Linked DNA regions of Rosistilla oblonga. The protein of the gene in region 2 binds, or shares a complex with, the protein of the main gene of each other region. Links are inferred from orthologs where the notes say so. Each region holds a gene or a part of one and is shown on either strand. Other genes may lie near its edges.

Region 1 (7,944 bases), 4.9 Mb from region 2 along the record:
GTTCTATAACTGGTCGCCTTGGATGATCGAATACTTCGCCGGTCGTGGCACCGGATGGTTTGGCCCTTACTTCAACATCCTTCCGTTGATCGTGATGGTCCTGTTCATGGCGCAGCAGAAGATGTTCATGCCGCCGCCAACCGACGAACAGCAAGAGATCACGCAGAAGGTGATGTTCTTCATGACGTTCATCATGGGCATCTTCTTCTTCAAGGTCGCTGCCGGTCTGTGCATCTACTTTATCACCAGTAGCTTGTGGGGCATGGCGGAACGAATTTTGGTTAAGAAGACGATCAAGCCGGCTGCGGGGGGCGGATCCTTGGCGCTCGAAGGTGTGGGCGGCGACGACGGTTTGGAGACATCGGGGCCGCTGAAGTCGGCTCCGAAGCAGAAGAATCGTCCTCGCAACCCGCCGAAAAAGAAGTAGTCGGCGGCGTTACGTTGCGGTTAAGGGGCGGGATCTTCGCTCTCCCGCAGATGTGGGGGCTGCAAGGGGCAGATGTCCATTGCAGTCGCTGGAAAAAAAGCCCCAGGTTACCTAAACTGTTACCGGGCTCGTTTTGAACCGCGGCTGACCTGGCAAATGCGACACCATCTTGCCCAGCAGTGGGGTTTGCCATTAAGGTCGATAGAAACGATAACCTGCAACAAACACGACAACGGTCCGCGAGACCACCCCTAAGATAACAATATATTTCTCTTATATAGGATGCGTCCGGCATGGATAATTCTGAGACCGTGGCCATTCGGCAAGCGATGGAAGAATCGATGAACGACGGCGAATTGCGTAACGAAGTCTTGGCGGATGTCGACGCTGCGGAAACTGCGGAGTGGTTGGGGTCGCTGGATTACGTGCTGCAGAGCAAGGGACCAGAGCGAGCTCGGTTCCTGTTGGAAAAGCTACGCGAACGTGCGGCCCAAGAGGGCGTCGCGTTGGATTCGCAAACGATCACTCCCTACATCAACACGATCCCTGCCAAGGACCAGCCTCCGTTTCCGGGCAACCGCGAGCTGGAACGCCGGATCAAATCGATCGTTCGCTGGAACGCGATGGCGATGGTAGTGCGTGCCAACCGTCGTCCCGGTGGTGTCGGTGGTCACATCAGTACATTCGCATCGAGTGCGACGCTGTACGAAATCGCTTTCAACCACTTCTTCCACGGCCGCGGAGAAGACGGCTACGGTGGCGACTCGGTCTATTTCCAAGGCCATGCGTCGCCCGGTATGTACAGCCGCGCGTTCCTGGAAGGTCGGCTGACCGAAGAGAACCTCGAGAACTTCCGCCACGAACTCTCCCCCGGCGGCGGCCTTTCCAGCTATCCGCACCCTTGGTTGATGCCAAGCTTCTGGGAATACCCAACCGTCTCGATGGGGCTGGGCCCGATCATGGCGATCTATCAAGCTCGGTTCAACGAATACCTCCGCGATCGCGGAATCAAAGACACATCCGGCCAACGCGTTTGGGCCTTCTTGGGTGACGGCGAATGCGACGAACCCGAGACTCTCGGCGCGATCGGACTGGCTGGCCGCGAGAAACTGGACAACCTGATCTTCGTCGTCAACTGCAACCTGCAGCGGCTCGATGGTCCGGTCCGCGGCAACGGCAAGATCATCCAAGAACTGGAAAGCATCTTCCACGGTGCCGGCTGGAACGTGATCAAGGTCGTCTGGGGCGGCGAGTGGGATGAACTGCTGGCCAAAGACACCTCCGGCATGCTGGCTCAACGAATGAACGAGGTCGTCGACGGTCAGTACCAGAAGTACACCACGATGCCGGGCAGCTACATTCGCGAACACTTCTTCGGCAAGTACCCCGAGACGCGGAAGCTTGTCGAGAACATGAGCGACGAGAAGCTGGAGAAGATCCGTCGCGGCGGGCACGATCCGGAAAAGGTCTACGCTGCGTACGCGCAAGCGACTTCGTCGACCAACGGCAAACCGACCGTCATCCTGGCGAAAACCGTCAAGGGTTACGGACTGGGCGAAGCTGGCGAAGGTCGCAACATCGCTCACAACCAGAAGAAGATGAACGAAGAGGAGCTGCTGGAGTTCCGTACGCGGTTCGGGATTCCGATCAGCGACGCCGAAGTCGGTAGCGCTCCGTTCTACAAGCCGTCGGAAAACAGCGTCGAAATCAAGTACATGAAAGAGCGTCGGGCTGCTCTGGGAGGCTCGCTGCCAAGCCGTCCGACCGAACATCCGACGATGGAAGTTCCCACGCTGGAAGACTTCTCCAAGCTGATCAAGCGGCTCGGCGATGGCAAAAACTGCAGCACCACGTTTGCCGTCGTGCAGACCTTGATCGCGCTCTGCCGCGACAAGAAGATCGGCAAATACATGGTCCCGATCGTTCCCGATGAATCGCGAACCTTCGGCATGGAAGGGATGTTCAAGCAGTTCGGCATCTACGCCCACGCGGGCCAGTTGTACGAACCGATGGATTCCGAGATCGTCGCTTCGTACAAAGAAGCTCAAGACGGCCAGATCCTTGAAGAAGGGATCACCGAGTGCGGTTCGATGAGCAGCTTTAACGCGGCCGGTACCGCGTACAGCTGTCACGGCGTCAACATGATTCCGTTCTACATCTACTACAGCATGTTCGGTTTCCAACGGGTCGGCGATTCGATCTGGGCCGCGGCCGACATGCGAGCCAAAGGCTTCTTGGTCGGTGGTACCGCGGGCCGAACTTCGCTTAACGGCGAAGGTCTGCAGCACCAGGACGGTCACAGCCTGCTCAACGCGATCGCCTTCCCGACCGTGCGGTCTTATGACCCCGCGTTCGCCTACGAAGTGATCGTGATCATCCAGGAAGGTCTGAAGCGGATGTTCCAGGATGGCGAAGAATGCATCTACTACATCACCGCCGAAAACGATGCCTACGATCACCCTTCGATGCCCGAAGGTTGTGCCGAGGGAATCATCAAGGGGATGTACAAGTTCCGCAGCAACGAAGTCGAAGGAGCAAAGGCTCGCGTCCAGTTGTTCGGCAGCGGTGCCATCCTGAACTGTGCTCTCGACGCCCAAAAACTGTTGGCCGAGAAGTTCAACATCGCCAGCGACGTGTGGAGCGTTACCAGTTACACGCAACTCCGCCGCGACGCCGACGCGTGTCAGCGTTGGAACATGTTGCACCCGACCGAAACGCCGCGGAAGAGCTACGTCGAAGAAGTGCTCGAAGGCGTCGAGGGGCCGTTCATCTCGTCCAGCGATTACGTCAAAGCACTCGGCGAACAACTGACGCCATGGATTCCAGGCGACTACTATGTCCTGGGAACCGACGGCATGGGACGCAGCGAGACGCGTCCAGCGCTTCGTCGACACTTCGAAGTCGATGCTGAATCGATCGCGATCGCCGCGCTCAGCCGACTGTCTAAAGCGGGTGTTGTTACGCCTCAAGACGTCGCCGACGCGATCAAAGACCTCGATTACGACGCCGACAAAGTGAACCCTTATTTCGCTTAGGTTGCGTGGGGACCGCCCGCCGCAGGTGGCGGGCGGACCGATCGAACCATGTCGCGCGTGAACTTCTGACAATCACAAAACAACCACATCCTCATCGAACCTCCGATACACTCTATGGCTACCGAAGTAAAACTTCCTGAACTCGGCGATGGCATCGAATCAGGCGACGTACTGGAGATCTTTGTATCCGTCGGCGACGTTATCACGGCTGGGCAAGACGTCGTTGAAATGGAAACCGACAAGGCGACCGTTCCCGTCTCCAGCAACGCGGCCGGGACCGTCACCAAGATCCTTGTCGCCGAAGGTGACACCGTCGCCGTTGGCGGAGTGATCCTGGAGATCGAAGCCGCTGCCGCTGCGGAAACGCCCGCCGCGAGCACTCCAGCGGAACCGGCAGCCGAAGCGCCCGCGAAGGCTCCCGAACCGGAGGCGAAAGCTCCTGAACCGGAGGCGAAAGCTCCTGAAACGCCAGCTCCTGCAGCGGCTCCCGAAAAGCCAGCACCTGCCGCACCAGCACCCGCTGCTGCGGAAGCTCCCAAACCAGCACCGGCGGCTCCTGCTCCTGCCGCACCGCCCGCACCGGCACCGGCCAGCAGCGACGCGATCGTCGCCGCAGGGCCTGCTGTCCGCCGCTTCGCTCGCGAAGTCGGCGTCGATTTGCAAGGTGTTCAAGGCACGGGCGAAGGTGGACGGATCACGCGAGAAGACGTATTGGCGATCGTTCGCTCGGCGAGTCAATCTCGCGGCGGCGCAGCGACTGGAACCGCGGCTGCACCGAGCAAGACTGCAGCGGCACCTGTCGACGCGGGAGCAGAACAGGATGAATACGGCCCGATTCGCGTCGAGCGAATGAGCAAGATCCGCAAGACGATCGCGTCGCAGATGCACGAGAGCTGGTCGACGGTTCCTCGCGTGACCAACTTTGACGACGCCGACATCAGCGATCTGGAACACCTGCGTCAATCGAGCAAAGACGACTATGCCGCGCAAGGGCTGAAGCTGACGACGATGCCGTTCTTGATCAAAGCGATCGCGACGGCGCTCAAGCACAACCCGGAAGTCAACGCGGTCATCGACGAAGCCAACGGCCAACTGATCTACAAGGATTACGTCAACATCGGAATCGCTGTCGACACCGAGCGTGGTTTGGTTGTCCCCGTGATGAAAAACGCCGACCGGATGGGAATCCCCGACATCGCCCGCTCGCTCGCCGAGATGGCGGCTAAGGTGCGAAGCGGTCAGTTTGCCGTTAGCGATCTTCGCGGCGGAACCTTCACGATCAGCAACCTCGGTGCGATCGGTGGTCAGTACAGCACGCCGATCGTCAACATTCCCGAGGTCGCGATTCTGTTGGTTGGACGCAGCCGCAAGTTGCCATGCGTGATGCCCGACGATTCGATCAAGCCGCGGCTGATGATGCCGTTGAGCCTCAGTTACGATCACCGTTTGGTCGATGGTGGCACCGCCGCTCGGTTCCTGAACGACGTGATCGGCTACCTCGAAGCGCCAAGCCGCCTGCTGTTGGCCCTGTAGCCAGCCGGTTATCCGCGGCGTTGATTCACCGTTCTTTGGGACGCAACAGACGCCATGCGAATCGCATATTTGACGGCCGGTGCCGCAGGCATGTACTGCGGCAGCTGCATGCACGACAACACCCTCGCCCGGGCGATGATCGCCCGCGGCGCGGACTGTCTGTTGGTCCCCACCTACACGCCGATTCGGACCGATGAAAAAGACATCAGCGACGATGTCGTCTTCTTTGGCGGAATCAATATCTTCCTGGAACAGAAGCTTCCGCTCTGGGGTCGCTTGCCCCATTGGCTGACCGCTTGGTTGGACCGCCCCGGCCTGCTGCGGTTGGCGACGCGCAAGACCGGTTCGACCAGCCCGCATCTTTTGGGAGCGCTTACCGTTTCGATGTTGCAGGGGATGCAGGGACGTCAGCGAACCGAAGTCGATCGACTGTGTCGTTGGTTGCAGACGCACGCAGCTCCCGATGCGATCGTGCTCAGTAATTTTTTGATCGGCGGCTGCGTGACCGAACTCAAACGGCGGCTCGGCGTTCCGGTGGTTGTTACGTTGCAGGGAGACGATATCTTTCTCGACTTCCTGCCAGCCAAGTATCGAGCGATGGCGATCGATCGGATGCGTGCCCTGGCGGCCGACGTCGATGGCTTTATCGTCAACAGCCGCTTTTATGGCGAGAAGATGGCGGCGCTGCTGGGGCTGCCCGAAGAGAAGATGCATGTGATTCCGCTGGGGATCGATACGACCGGCTTCTTGTCCGGTGACTCCGATGCGCCGCGATACCCGGTTGCGGACGCGGCGTCTCCGCTACGGATCGGTTACCTGGCCCGAATCGATCCGGCCAAGGGATTGCATCGTCTGGTCGACGCGATGATCGAATTCGAAAGGACGCGTCAGCCGTCGGATCGGGCGATCCATCTGGATGTCGCCGGTTGGTTGGGCGAACAGCATCATGCGTATGCGGCGGAGCAGTGGGCGCGGCTCGATCGAGCCGGGTTGGCCGGGCGGTACACCTATCACGGAAGTCCCGATCACGCCGGCAAGTTGGATTTTCTGCGTCGCTTGGATCTGTTTTGCGTTCCGACAGAATATGAAGAGCCCAAGGGACTGTACGCTCTCGAAGCGATGGCGACGCGATTGCCCGTGATCCTTCCGCGGCACGGCGTCTTTCCCGAGTTGGCGGGAGAAAATTCAGCGGTCCATTTGGTTCCTCCCGGCGACGCGGCGGCTCTTGCCGAAGCGATCCGGACGCTGGCAGGCGACGCGGCGAGCCGAGAAAAGCTGGCCGAGCGGGGTTATCGATCGGTAGTTGGTGAGCGTACTGTCGATCGTATGGCCGATCAGGTCCTACAATTGCTTAACGATCTCGCCGATGGCGGAAAACCCGTTGACCACTCTGCAGCCCGTCGCTAAATTATTGAGATCGCCAAGCGATATGACGGTGGATATAGCTTAGTTGGTTAAAGCGCCGGATTGTGGTTCCGGAGATCGGGGGTTCAAGTCCCCTTATCCACCCCTTCTTTTTTTTCTTAGTTCGCTCGCTCGGAGCGGAACCTTATCGTGCCGATCGTTGTTCCGTACCAGCCGGAACTCCCGTCTCATCGGCTCGCGAGATCCCCAAGTTCCCGCGTCCGTAAAGCATTGCGCTCTACCGCCAACCTCCGCAGCGGAACACGTCAAGAGTTTCAACGTGAGGTGTATCTACTGCGTCGTTTAACCGCGTGCCCAACGGGCCACGTGTTCGCGCCCCCCAAACGCTCGCCTCAAACGCGCGGGGCGTTGCCGCCGCGGGTAAACGATTTGCTTCGGTTTTAGTCGTCGATCGAACGTCTCGATGACCTCTGCTACGGTACGGTGAATCTGTTTGGGGGGAGGGCGTTCTCGCATTTTGGGATATCTCGGCGTAACCGTCAGAGTTTCGTCAATTCTTAATAATTCCCAGAAAGTGCCCCGCGATGTTTGTTGACATGTCTTATGTCTTGCAATACTGTACGTGGTCCCTGCCAAATCCCCTACCCACCCCAAGTTGTACGTGCTCTGCCGTCTAACGGTCTGGTGAGATATTGACTGCCAGACTGGGCATTTAGAGCCGCAATGTCGCCTTCCGCAATGAAGTCTTTGATGAAGTTTGTTGTATCGCCCTTTGCGGGGGCCGATCTCTCTCCTTGGCATGGTCCGTTGAGACTTTGAAGCAACCGTCGAATTGGCCGTTGCCTCTATCGTTCGTTTTTGTCTTTCCTCTTGCCTCGTATAGGTGTCGTTATGTTTTGTTGTAAAGGTTCGGTTCGTTCGAAACGCTTGCGTGCCGGGTTTACGCTTGTTGAGTTGTTAGTCGTGATCGCGATCATTGGAATTTTGGTCGGCTTGCTTTTGCCCGCAGTCCAAGCAGCTCGCGAAGCGGCGCGTCGAATGAGTTGCTCGAACAATCTGAAACAAATCGGATTGGCGATGCACAACTATCACGATACGCATCAGCGTTTTCCGTATGCCTATCGGACGTTTGACAATCCACCAGGCCCAACGGGGGTTCCCGCCGGAAGTACTCATGCCCGTGACACTTGGTTTCATCGCTTGCTGCCAATGGTCGAACAACGTGCGCTCTACGATTCCTACGAGGCGGATCATTCGCAGTTTATCAATCAAGCGAATCTCAAATTGCTGATCGAAACGGTTGTCCCCGCATTTGTCTGTCCAACAAATCCTGGATACGGTGGCGGTGCCGCCAATCAAGCCAACGGTTTCCAAGGAACCTACGGTGTCTGCATGAGCGGTTCGGAGACGCTAGGCATTACGATCACAACCAACGGCAAGGGAATGTTCTACAACGCGTCGAAGACCAAGTTCCGCGACATCCTCGACGGCACGACGAATACGATCATGGTGGGCGAAGGGATCGCACGGCCGATGGACAACGTCGGCGCACACGGCGACTTAGGACAGTACTGGGGTGGTGCA
Region 2 (7,751 bases):
TACTTGAAACAATATTAGGCAAGGCGCGACGGAAAGCCCCAACATCGATGCAGCAGGCCGCGGGGCCTCCCGCCCCAATCAACTCGAGCGTGAACAATGGAAGATCAAGACGACAAATTCGCCGAAATCGCCAACGCTTCCCACGAGCAATCGTTCCTGAGCGAGCTGGTTGAATTCTTGAGGTTCAACAAAAAGTGGTGGCTCGCTCCGATCCTGATCGCGCTACTGCTGCTCGGTGCACTGCTGATGCTGTCGAGCACCGCAGCAGCCCCTTTCATCTATACGCTGTTTTGATCTGCCTCAATCCAACAGCATGATCTCGACCTTGCGGAACTCGATCGGATGGCTCTCGGATTGCAGCGAGATCGATCCGCCGGACAACATCTTCGTCCCCGCCTTTTCGATCAATTTGGCGGCGTGGGCGTCGCGTTCATCCAACTGCGGCTTGGTGTATTCCAGAACCACCTCGCCATCGATCAAGTGGCGGATCACATCGTTCCCCCGGACTTCGATCTCGACAGTCACCCACTGGTCGCCGTGATAGGTCTTCGATGACGAACTGGTGCAGTGCGGCGTGAACAACTTGCCCTCCTTCACGACGTTTGTGCCGGGGGTGCAAAGATTGGCGTTGGTCCGCGGACGTTTGCCATCGCCGCCGAGCAACTGAACCTCGATCGAGGTCGGAAAGTCCTGGTCCTTGGTCATCTCTTCGGGCGACTCGCCATGCAGCATCACGCCGCTATTGCGAAGCGCCCAGCCCTCGCCTCCCTTGCATTGCTCGCCGACAAAACGGTACTCGACGCGAAAGCGATAGTTCGAAAATGGCTGCTTATAAAACAGATGCCCGAAGCGTTTATCAAACGAATCGTAGGCGTCGTAGCCGACTTTTATCACGCCATCTTCGACGCGGAACGTGTTGCCATAATTGTCGCCCAGATCGTAGCCCTTGATCTTCGGCGTCCAGCCGTCGAGGTTCTTGCCGTTAAACAGCGAAACCCACTGCCCCTTGGGAAAGGCTTCGTCCGCGGTGGCAGCGGACGAAACGAACAACGATACGAGAGCCAACGCGACGACAAAAGGAGCTTTCATGCCTTGGTGAACCTAAGCGAGTAGAAGATTTCAATTTCGCCCAATTGTAAACCAAAATCGCCACGGTTGCCCAAACTCGCTTCCGATCCACGGAGCTGCGCCGCAGCGGATCGCCACCACCTCGCGACTCGGCGATCACCAAACGAAAAAACCGCAGCGTCCCTAAGGAACGCTGCGGCTTTCAAATGCTTTTAGCTAGACAAACGTCGCCGCAGTTATCGGTAGATCGATCCGCTGTTGTTTGGCGAAGTCGCGGTGGGCATCGAATAAGACGATCCAGGCGATTGAGTCGCAGGTGTCGTGTAAGTCGATGGTGCTACCGAGCTGTTCATGCCGGGATAAGCGGTTGCCGAACTGGTGCTGCCAGGACGGTACCCACTTGGGCTCGAAGCCACTTGAGTTGCTGGAGTGGCTGGCGCCGCTGGGTTTGCGTAAGTCGCTTGCGTTGCAGGTGGTGCAGCGTAGCCACCGGGAGCGGCTGGTGCTGTGTAACCAGCGGGGCTTGGAGCAGCGTAAGGCGATGTGCTGCTGGCTGGTGTTGCGTACGGCGATGCTGGAGTCGCGGCACCGTAGGCAGGGTTGTTAGCCGCACTTGCTGTGTAGGTCGGCGGTGTGCTTGGAGTCGCCGCGTAAGGAGCTGCTGCACCGTATGGCGAGGCTGGAGCTGCACCAGGTGCTGCGCCGCCGTAAGGGCTGGTTGGCGTTACGCCACCGTAAGGCGAAGCGGCTGCGGTGCTGTTGTAACCGTTAGCTTGAGCCGCTGCGGTCGGCGTGCCGTAGGGCGAGCTGCCACCGGGCGTTCCATAAGGGCTTGCGCTGCCATAAGGACTGGCAGGAGCGGTCGTGGTCGATGCGGCAACTTGCGTGTTCGCCGATTGGCCCGACTTGCCGGTCGCAGCCGAAGCGATCGCGGTTGGCGTGTGATTTTCGCTTGGTGGCGCTGGGTAGGTGGCCGATGGGCCACTGCCGGCCAGAGTCTCTGCGGAAGGCTTTTTGCCCCACGAGAACAAGTTCTTGCCTGGCATTGTTGTCTTACAGCCGGTCGATCCGATCGCCATAACTGCAATGCTGGCAACGGCGACGCGGTTCCATGTCACTATACGGCATCGCATAACGATGTTCCCTCAAACTGGCGAATTTTGAGAAGTCGGAGCATGCGGGCGTCGTCTGTCTCAGCCAGACCGGTCGCGATTCGCAAAACCCTTCTTCCTTGAAGTGTTTCTTTGCAGCGATGCTCCACCAACGGCAAGCGTCGGGGCATCGCAACGTTCCTATCAGAAGGGTTTCGGCCAGCGGGTCCCGTCGAATCCAGACTAATCCGCAAAATCGACCAAACTCCTCTAATTGGGTCCGGATACTAGAACCGCAAGTTTGTCTACGTCAATGTCGACTGAGCAATCCTATCGTGCGAATGTTGCCATTCGCTAGTGATTCGCCAGCTTCGCCCTTGCAAAAAGCAAGGTTTCCAGTGACAATCCTGGACTTCAAAAGAAATCAGGCGCGACCCTCCAGGACCAAAATGTGGCCCTGCCGCTGGGATCGTGCCATTGCGTAAATCTACGCGAGGTAACGACTTACACCCCTTTCTTGCACTCCCTTAGGAGCATTGTCGATGGCCCGTTATACCGGACCCAAAGCACGTATTAATCGCCGTCTAGGCGCCATGATCTATGAAACCGCCGGTGCTGCCCGCGCGATGGAACGCCGCAATACCCCTCCAGGTATGCACACCCGCGGCCGTCGCCCCAGTAACTACGGTCTGGCGTTGATGGAGAAACAAAAGATCAAGCACTATTACGGCTTGGGCGAACGACAACTGCGCCGCTACTTCGATGCGGTCAGCAGCAAGCAAGGAAACACGGGTGAGTTGTTGCTCCTGATGTGCGAACGCCGTCTGGACAACATCGTCCGCCGCTGCGGGTTCACCAAAACTCGCCCTCAAGCTCGCCAAGGCGTTACCCACGGCCACTTCTTGGTTAATGGCGTCAAAGTTACCAAGCCAAACTACCTGCTGCGTCCAGGCGACGTGGTTGAAGTTCGCGACCGCGAAGGCCTGAAGAACCTGTACCGCGGCGTGATCGCCAACGCTTCGCCCGACGCCCTCGACTGGGTGGCATTCGACAGCGAAAACCTGAAGGCAACCATCCAAGGCCTTCCCGGCCCTAGCGACATCAGCCTGCCGGTAGATGCTAACTCCGTGGTCGAATTCCTGTCTCGCTAGGTTTCTGCTGCGACTCTTGCAGATTCCTCAACTCGCTATCCTGAACAAACATCATGCATTCATCGCTCGTTGTATTGGGCGGGGGTCCAGGCGGCTACGCGGCCGCATTTCTGGCCGCCGACGAAGGTCTGGACGTCACGATTGTCGAAGCCGATTCGCGGCTCGGCGGAACGTGCTTGCTGCGGGGCTGTATCCCCAGCAAGGCTTTGTTGCATGTTGCTCGGGTGATCAGCGAAGTTCAGGAACTCAACGAAGACTGGGGCGTCAGCTATCCTGGCGCTCCGTCGATCGATATCGATAAGGTTCGCGGTCGCAAAGAAACTGTGATCTCGAACCTGACCGGTGGCCTTCAAGCTCTGGCCAAACGCCGCGGCGTGAAAGTCATCCACGCCAAGGGCGTCTTTGAAAACAGCACCACCCTGAAGCTGGAAGGGGACCACGCGTCGATCCCCGAAGGCGGAAAGATCACTTTCGATCATTGCATCCTCGCGACCGGCAGCGTTCCTTTTGTTCCGCCTGCGTTTGACATCGGCAGCGATCGCGTGATGGACAGCACCGGCGCGTTGGAACTGAAAGACGTTCCCGAAACGATGCTGGTTGTCGGCGGTGGATACATCGGCCTGGAGCTTGGCAGCGTCTACGCTCAACTGGGCAGCAAGGTTTCGATCGTCGAATTGATGGACGGCCTGCTGCCAGGCGCCGACCGCGATCTGGTTAAGCCGCTGCAGAAGCGGATCGAAAAACTAGTCGACGGCCGGTTGTTCCTGAACACCAAAGTCGGCTCGCTTGCCGAAGAGAAAGACGGCGTTCACGTGACCTTCGAAGGGCCAAACAAGTTTGGCAACGAAGTCTACGACCGCGTGCTGGTTTCGATCGGCCGCCGCCCCGTCAGCAAAGGCTTTGGCCTGGAGAACACCCAGGTCGTCGTCAACGCCAAAGGCTTTGTGGAGTGCGATTCGCAACAGCGGACCGCCGACCCGCACATCCTGGCGATCGGCGACGTCGCTGGCGAACCGATGCTTGCACACAAAGCCAACCACGAAGGTCGGGTCGCGGCCGAAGTCGTGCTTGGCAAGAACTCCGCCTTCGACAAAGTGGCGATTCCCGCAGTGGTCTTCACCGATCCCGAAATCGCTTGGGCTGGCCTGACCGAAGGCGAAGCCAAAGCTGCCGGCCGCAAGGTCGATGTCGAGGTCTACCCCTGGGCTGCTAGCGGTCGCGCTCAAGCGATCGGCCGGACCGAAGGTTCGACCAAGTGGCTCGTCGACCCTGAAACCCATCGCGTTGTCGGCTGTGGAATCGTTGGTGCCGGAGCTGGCGAATTGATCGCCGAAGCCGTCTTGGCGATCGAGATGGGCTGCGAAGTCCACGATATCACCGACAGCATCCACCCGCACCCAACGCTCAGCGAAACGCTGATGAACGCGGGCGAAGTCCACTTCGGCACGGCGACGGAAATCTACAAGCCGAAGAAGAAATAGCGAACGACTGGATCGATCTCGAGCTCAGCCGAATCCGCTGGGTCGATCCAGCACTGACGATTCAGACAGACTAGCTGGCACGCGATTGCGTCCGGCTGGACCAGGGAACTGAATACCAGCACGTGCCGGCTGATCCCACATCCTGAACGCCTCTAACCGCAGCCCACTGCATTCGCACAGCGACGATCCCCACCAAGGAATCGCCGCACGGCAAAGCCGCTCCGCTGCGAATCACTCAAACCGGACTCTCCGGTGCGTTACATTAGTGCTACGCAACTCGCAACATACCGGCGGTCTATCTGTCGGCGGAACTAAGGCGAACCCCAACCCGCCAACCGCTAGGCCCTCGTTGAAGGAAACGAATGAGACTTCGAAACATTGCCCTGTTTACAGCGTGCGTTCTCCTATCCAGCCAAAACACCGACGCCGATTCGCCACAAACCGTCACCCCCGAGGCAAGGCCACCCGCCATCCCTGCAACTCCTTTTGCCGATGGCGAACGCGTCTGCTTCCTGGGCGACAGCATCACCGCGGGCGGGTACGTTCAAACCCTGATCGCCGACTATTACCTGACGCGATTCCCCGAGAGGACGGTTCAATTCTTCAACGCCGGTCGCTCGGGCGATACCGCCAGCGGTTCGCTCTCGCGACTCAAGGAGGATGTCATCGATAAGCGACCGACGTCGGTTGTGATCATGTTTGGCATGAACGATGTCAGTCGCGGTTCCTACACGGCGAACCCGACCGACGCCCAGAAGGTCCGGCAACAGCAGGCGTTGGGACGATACAAAGCGAAGATGGAAGAGGTGGTGGCGCGGCTCCGCGACGAGGCGAACAATCCGAAGCTGTACTTCATGACACCGTCTCCCTTCGACCAGACCGTTGTCCTGGACCGCGACAACAACCAGCCCGGCTGCAACGACGGCCTCGGTCGCTGTGCCGCGATCGTTCGCCAGTTGGCGCTCGAGAACAACGCCCCGGTGATCGATCTGCACGGACCGATGACGGCACTCAATCTTCAGCAGCAAAAGCTTGATCCGACCTGGACTATCATCGGCCCCGACCGCGTCCATCCCGGATCGCCCGGGCGATTGATGATGGCGTGGTTGTTCCTGAAAGCCCAGGGTGTTCCCGCGACCATCTCCAGAACGATGATCGACGCGGCAGCGGGCAAGGTCGCCGAAAGCGTCAACGCTGAAGTCGAGACGGTGGAGCGAAGCGAGGCGGGCGTGAAGTTTGTGTCGCGCGAGCAGGCCCTGCCGTTTCCGATCAACGCGGGCCCGATGGAACTGTTCGATCTGCTGCCGATCGGCGACGATCTAGCTCAGCAGATCCTGAGCGTGACCGGACTCTCCGAAGGAACTTACGAACTGCGGATCGATGGCGCGGCGGTGGGGCGATACCAAGCAGCCGATCTTGCCAGCGGACTCAACCTCGCCTTCAACAAGGCGACGCCGCAGTACAAACAGGCCCGGCGCGTCGCCGAACTCAACTCGCAGCGACGAAACGCCGAGGCGACCGCTTGCAGCCTACTGAATACGCGCCGCTGGATGCAGAGCTACTACAAAGTGGATGTCGATGATCCCAAAGCGGTGCAGGCCCACTACGATCACTTCGAAGAAGTGAAGCAGTATTCGGCAGTGATGGCGAGAAGATACATGGAGGACTGGCCGAATTACAGCGAGTTCCGCAAGCGAGCCGCCGAGCTTCAGCAGGCGGCGGAAGCGAGTCGCGAACCAGTGGCTCACACCTTTGAACTGGTGCGAATTTCAGGCTAAACCGCTGCGGAGAGGGAGGTCGGCTGAAGCCTTTACTCCAGCGCTGGAGTCATAGGCTTTAGCCGATGTACGGCGAGCCGGGGAGGAGGTCGGCTGAAGCCTCGACTCCAGCGCTGGAGTCATAGGCTTTAGCCGATGTACGGCGAGTCGGGGAGGAGGTCGGCTGAAGCCTCGACTCCAGCGATTACGTACATTGCCCTGCGAATCGCAGGCCGCGGACGATCTGATTGACAGCAGCGGTTGTGTCGATCGAGCGGGCGACCTCGGCGTTCAGCGACCATTCGCGATGCCGCCGGGCGTCGCAAACCGTCTGGCCGCGAGTCAGTTCGCCGCGAGTCTCGATGTCGATCGCCATATCTTCCCAAGTGAACAGCTCGGGCTCCAAGAAGCCCAGCAGCGCCACGGGGTCGTACAGCGAAATCGTTTCGCGGCCCAGATTCTGAACATAGCTGCGGAATGCAAACAGCAACAGTTTGTGCAGCAACTGGCCCGCTCGAGTCTGCTTCGACGGTAGGTTTTCGATCAGCTCGATCGAGAACTCGACTTGATCGGTGACGTCCAGCGGGACCAGGCTTTTGGTTGTCGCCGATTCGATCACGCTGCGAGCAGCGGTCGGATCGAAGTACATGTTCATCTCGGCAACGGGCGAAATATTGCCCGGACAAGCGACGGCGCCACCGCTGACCACCAACCGGTCGACAAGCGATTCGAGCCCAGGTTCGCGTTGGAAAGCGCGGGCGACATTGGTCAACGGGCCCAAGCAGATCAGCGAGACCTGGTTGGGGTGCTGCCGCAGCAACTCGGAGATGATTTTTTCGCTCAGGTGCCGATGCTGGCGATCGCTCGGCTCGTAATTGCAGCCGGCCAAGCCATCGGAACCGTGCAGCACGATATCATTGATAACCGCCGCCCCTTCGCATGGAGAAGCGACCCCGATCCGCGGATATTTCGGCGGGTCCAGCTGCTGGATCAGCACCTGAACATTGGTTGTCGCCTGGTCGGCATCGACAGTTCCGGCTGTCGCCGTAACCGCCAGGACTTCCAGACGCGGGTCAAACAACGCCATCGTGAGTGCGATCGCGTCGTCGATTCCGGGATCACAGTCGATAATCACTTTTCTAGCCATAGGTGCGATTGTACGGTTGTCGGCGAGGTGGCGAAACGGGGATTTTGTCTCGACCG

What was found. The genes of interacting proteins can lie anywhere in the genome.
Region 1: the proteins of lpdA (region 2) and CA51_RS18895 are in contact, whole or in part, in a crystal structure (PDB 1EBD), measured with the Geobacillus stearothermophilus proteins. The link is inferred for Rosistilla oblonga from one-to-one orthologs. Residues at the interface, in WP_049624544.1 of Geobacillus stearothermophilus: Pro340, Ser341, Asp344, Tyr345, Arg403, Asp406, Val408, Glu431, Ala432, Gly433, Asp438; in WP_033016211.1 of Geobacillus stearothermophilus: Ile130, Ala131, Met132, Pro133, Arg136, Arg140, Glu141, Asn155, Arg157.

The regions. Positions count from the first base shown.
Region 1 is NZ_CP036292.1:5,334,855-5,342,798, reverse strand. What follows is about bases 2,788-5,785. They hold CA51_RS18895 (2-oxo acid dehydrogenase subunit E2), read left to right. Parts: upstream 2,788-3,576; coding sequence 3,577-4,995; downstream 4,996-5,785. Other genes in these bases: CA51_RS18890 (glycosyltransferase family 4 protein), read left to right, coding at 5,050-5,785; aceE (pyruvate dehydrogenase (acetyl-transferring), homodimeric type), read left to right, coding at 2,788-3,462. Also shown: CA51_RS18905 (YidC/Oxa1 family insertase periplasmic-domain containing protein), read left to right, coding at 1-427; more of aceE, read left to right, coding at 721-2,787; more of CA51_RS18890, read left to right, coding at 5,786-6,402; CA51_RS18880 (DUF1559 domain-containing protein), read left to right, coding at 7,252-7,944.
Region 2 is NZ_CP036292.1:402,496-410,246, reverse strand. Bases 2,773-5,577 are described here. They hold lpdA (dihydrolipoyl dehydrogenase), read left to right. Parts: upstream 2,773-3,363; coding sequence 3,364-4,791; downstream 4,792-5,577. Other genes in these bases: CA51_RS01420 (SGNH/GDSL hydrolase family protein), read left to right, coding at 5,154-5,577; rpsD (30S ribosomal protein S4), read left to right, coding at 2,773-3,310. In the rest of the region: CA51_RS01450 (SxtJ family membrane protein), read left to right, coding at 1-18; CA51_RS01445 (DUF5989 family protein), read left to right, coding at 97-294; CA51_RS01440 (3-keto-disaccharide hydrolase), read right to left, coding at 301-1,089; CA51_RS01435 (hypothetical protein), read right to left, coding at 1,305-2,201; more of rpsD, read left to right, coding at 2,702-2,772; more of CA51_RS01420, read left to right, coding at 5,578-6,569; CA51_RS01415 (nucleoside hydrolase), read right to left, coding at 6,754-7,683. UniProt on the Escherichia coli protein: Lipoamide dehydrogenase is a component of the glycine cleavage system as well as of the alpha-ketoacid dehydrogenase complexes.